DNA from 2 places in the Methylophaga sp. UBA2012 genome. Region 1 is predicted to be linked to the other one. Evidence: riboswitches for the same ligand, from Rfam matches in the RefSeq annotation. Region 1 holds a riboswitch; the other holds the start of a gene.
What was found. A riboswitch is a leader RNA that binds a small molecule or an ion and turns the genes downstream of it on or off. The one in region 1 is predicted to bind cyclic di-GMP.
Positions count from the first base shown of each region.

Region 2: it holds a riboswitch for cyclic di-GMP, as region 1 does, so the genes downstream of both, B2248_RS00385 (hypothetical protein) here and B2248_RS14210 (hypothetical protein) in region 1, are expected to answer to the same signal.

Region 1 covers NZ_DDCG01000019.1:224,105-226,514, reverse strand. The annotation lists gene B2248_RS14210 (hypothetical protein) at 5-1,264, opposite strand; cyclic di-GMP riboswitch class I at 1,281-1,361, opposite strand; gene B2248_RS14205 (helix-turn-helix domain-containing protein) at 1,443-2,410, opposite strand, start outside.
Region 2 covers NZ_DDCG01000001.1:76,216-78,625, forward strand. The annotation lists gene B2248_RS00375 (hypothetical protein) at 1-482, shown strand, start outside; gene B2248_RS00380 (YqaA family protein) at 535-975, opposite strand; gene B2248_RS00385 (hypothetical protein) at 1,104-1,604, opposite strand; cyclic di-GMP riboswitch class I at 1,639-1,717, opposite strand; gene B2248_RS00390 (molybdopterin-containing oxidoreductase family protein) at 1,942-2,410, shown strand, end outside.

The DNA of each region.
Region 1 (2,410 bases):
CTATTTATGCGACTAAATTCGCTTTACGTCGCAAACCTAAAAAGCCTAATAATGCTGGCCCAAATAAAAATAAAGCGGCTGGAACCGGCACGGCACTGACAGCTTGACTCACCACCAGATTAGCAAAGGTATCACCAAACACCAGTTCAAAATTAAAGCCGCTAATGCTCGGCAGAATGACACTATCAAAACTGCCAACGATGCTGGCAAACGTTAAAAAGTTAAACGTACCTTCGGTGACATCATCACCAATAAACTCAAAGCTCAACACTCCGGCCAGCGAAGCGATACCTGACACATCCAGTAAATCAGAATGCGTTTCATCAAACTCCACTACCATCGAACCAAACTCGCCTTGCGTGTAATTACCATTGATGATCATCGTGCCAATCGAATTACCCGCAGTCAGACTGGCATAGTTCTCATAACTTGAACCATTGACCGTAACGTTGCTGTTTATCGTGCCAGTGCCTGATAAGCTGCCGCCTTTAATATTCACGCTGGTTTGAGTCATGACGCCGTTGTTGATGGTTTGACCAGAGGTTTGTGTGTAGCTCCCCTCGCCGGTGACACTTCCCTTCGTATATATAGTTACATCACCACTATTCGTCATGACATTATTGTTGATAACTTCATTATAATTTCGCAGCGTATTTGAGGTCGAAAAAACACCGGAGTTTGTTATCAAGCCTTTGTTTATAATACGGTAATTATTGTTCAAATCCGCGTTATTTGTAATCTCACCAGTATTAGTAAACACAAAACTATTATTAGTGAATTGACTATTATTTATAATTTTGCCTTGGTTATTCACCGAACCGGCCATGATGAGCTGCCCATCATTTTCTATCTCACCGGTATTTGTCAGGGAGACGGCATTAAAAAGTCCTGTCGATTTAATGGAAATAAAACCATTATTATTCATTTCGCCTTGATTGTATAAACTTCCCCAGACAGCCAAAACCCCATCAGTACGATTATCAAGGACTCCTAAATTTTTCATGGTATTACCCTCGGTAATATACGCATGCTTATTGTTGATAAACGTGCCAGTATGGTCGATGGTAATTTTACTCGATTCTAAGGTAGTGACATTATTATCATTCTGGAACGTATCGCCGTTATTGACCGTATTATTATCGTCAGTAAGATAGAGTCTTTCCGTGTTAATGCCGCTTAAGTCTTGAGCATACGCGACACTTAGGATTGAACTAGTCATTAATACAGTGACTAGAAAAAGTGTAGGTTTTACAAAGGTATTCATCCGTTAATCTCTCGTATAGAGCAACCCAGCCACCTTGTCATCCTCAAGGCCTGTAGCTTTCCGTCCTCAGTTCACACTGAGTTTGGCAGAAAAATAGCGTATTGGAATCAATACACAACGAGAAACAGCTTAGTGTTTGTTTTGATTACGCACTATCCGATTTTCGCAAACTGTAAATTTAATTAAAGGCACGGCGAAGTGTGGTTGAAGGTAACTCACCAAAGAGTTGCAAATAGTCATTGGAAAATCGGCCAAGATGCCAAAAATGCCACTCACTAGCCACCTGTGTCACTGTTACACTGATATCGACCGGACAGAGAAGCTGAGAGCGAACCCGGTTTAATCTCAGTCGATACAAATAAGCATTGGGAGTCACCCCCACCACTTTTTTAAAGTTATATTGCAGATTACGCTGGCTGATATACAAGTCTTTACAGATATCAAGAATCGTCGGACAAGTATGACTTTCCAGCTTGGCATGAATATAGTTTATTGCTTGTCGTACTGATATCGTCGCCCGACGGCGTGACAAAACATCACTGGTCTGACCATCAAGCAGTAAGGATGAATCCAGTGCTAGTAACACATATTCCATTACCGATGAGTTCATGTTTTTCTGTTGTTCACGTAAGAGATGATTCGAGTCCATCGCTGATAACTCACATAGATAATCAGTGAAAACCTCTAACGGTTGTCGGTTCACCTCACTGAACAGCATGACGCACTCAGCAGCCATTTCCCAATGCTGTGGATTAATAGCTCTGGCTGACTCTAGAAGTGCCGACTGTTCAAATCGAAAATAGATCGTCTCAACATCAACTCCTGCCTGTATATCAACTTCAACATTGGCTGGCAGAAAAAATAATGAATTCTCAAAGCCATCGTACTCAGACACTCGCACCTGATTGTTCGCCGATCGTGCAAAAGACACTGTGCAAAAATCCTGCTCAATGATGGCACGTTTATGCACAATCTGATTTTGTTGTTCAAGCACGATTCGGACATCATCATTGCCCATTTCACGGTAATGTCCGCGGTACTGTCCTGCAGATAATTGCATTATCTCAATGGGCAACCAGTCTTGTGCCACCTGCTGTTCATAGGCATCAAACAGAGGCTGATCACGATAGACAGTATGGTGCGTCG
Region 2 (2,410 bases), on a different contig from region 1:
GTTTTTTTGATAAGGAGCAACATGCTATCGAGTATCAGCCGGGCGAGGTGAAGTACGCTAATGCTGATAGTCAATGGCAACAAGTGCATGAGTTGATTACAGACAAGTTGAAAAATAATATGACACTGGTATCAACTTCTGGTGAAGCCTGTGACAAAGTCGAAACTTATCAGTTAACAGAAGGTGATAGCCATCTCCAACTTGAATGGTTACCTGCTTTATCATTAGTGAAAAGCTGGAAAAATACCGCTGACGGTCACATTCAAACATGGCAGTTAACGAAACTGATTAAAGATGAAAGTGTTGTTAATGCCAGCTTTAAAATGCGTGATGACTATCAGACAACGGATTATGCCGATATTGGTGATAGTGAATCAGATCCCTTCATTGCGAAGATGATTAATCAGGGTTATATCGAACACGGACCTTCTGGTTTTTATAACAGTGAAGGTGAGGATATCGGTCATCCGCATCATCATTAAGTAAAAGTGTAACCCAGTTAAAACCCTGTTTCAGTCTCTGAAACGGGGTTTTTTAATTTAGCGACATGGCTACCTGGCTGATGACAATATAGCGAATCAACTTGCCTGCTGTGACTAGCACGATAAACCAGCCTAGATGTATTTTTACGAGTCCTGCCATAACAGTTAATGGATCACCAATGATGGGCAACCAGGTAAAACACAGGGAAATAAGACCATATTTCTTAAACCGGTTTTCCGCTTTTCTAATATCGCTTTCTGATATCCGTAACCATTTTTTTATGACTGCAGAACTGGCCCAATAACCTAAAGCATAATTCAGCATTGAGCCAAGCACATTTGCCACGGTGGCTGTGGTGATGAGAAAACTCGGTGATAGTCCTTTGATTAATAGTGTGCTGAGAACGAATTCAGAGCTAAGTGGCAGTAGTGTTGCAGATAAAAAGGCTGAGATAAAAAGACCGGGATAACCCAAGCTAACAAAATAATCCATTCAGGCAGTTACTCGATGGCGTGATGGTGGAGAAGTCAAACTGATACTCTCTCAGGAAATATTGAATCATACATAAAAAAAGGGAGCCGAAGCTCCCTAATATTGAACGACGATTTTCTAAAGATGGGTTATGCTGCAATCGCTTTTTTACGAAAGCCTAAGAAACCTAATAAAACTGGTGCGAATAAGAAAAGTGCTGCAGGAACAGGTACTGCTGAAACTGATAGGCTGTAATTTAAAGCTTTACCCGTTGCGTCATAGATATCCAACACATATGTCAGACCTGCAGTTAATATCGCTGTGAAACTGAAATCACCAGTAATGTTGAAATTTTGAATAGCACCACCTAAAACACCAAATGCAATAGTTGCATTATCAAGATTAGACTCTGGATTAAATGACCATTCAATAACTACTGGTGTTGCGTCATTAGTAAATAAACTGAACGAAGATTCCCATGCGCCATTACCTGTAGTCCCACTTGCTAATACTGTACTACCAGTAGCAAGATCAATTTCCTGACTAGCATTGTTGGTGAAAGCTGAGTCACCTTTTGTTAAGTTAAGTGTTGCTGCATTAGCCGCAACAGAGAAAAATAGTGCTATGACAAATAGCATCGCTTTTTTCATAAAAATTCCCTTATGTTTAGAGTGAAAAAACAAGCAATGCAACCCAGCCATCTTCACTTGGAAGACCTGTAGCTTTCCGACCCCGCCTCACGACGAGTTTGGCTTTGATTAAATGGATGAAAGTGATAAACCACCCAACTGGTAAAGTGGTGAATTATTCATCTGCCGCTAAGTGTATAGAGGCTCTATTACAAGAAAATGTCAGAGTGAGTAATTGATTTAAATAAAATTTTTATCAAGTCAGTTGAATAACTTAACGGGCATATTTCCCGTTTTAAACTGGTGTATAGTCTGAAAATAATAATAAAAAAATATATATCAGAGAGGAGAGAGCAATATGGCAAGCGTATTAAAAACAACGCATCATGGTGGCTGTCCACATGATTGTCCTGATACCTGTTCCATGGTCTATGAGGTTGAAAATGGTCAATTAACCTCTGTTAGAGGCAATAAAGAACATCCGATGACCCGAGGTGGTTTGTGCGTCAAGCTTAAAGATTATGAAAAACGACATTACCATCCAGATCGTCTGCTTTACCCTATGCGACGAACAGGACCTAAGGGCAGTGGACAGTTTGAGCGAATTAGCTGGGATGAGGCTTTGGATGAAATCACTAGCCGCTGGAAAGCAATTATTGCAGAGCATGGTCCGCATGCCATTTTGCCTTATAGCTATTTGGGGAATCAGGGCTTAGTTCATGGCTTAAATGGGGGCGATGCCTTTTTTAACAAAATGGGGGCAACCGTTTGTGAACGTACGTTTTGTGGTGAAGGTTCTTGTACCGCTTGGTTATTGACCGTAGGGC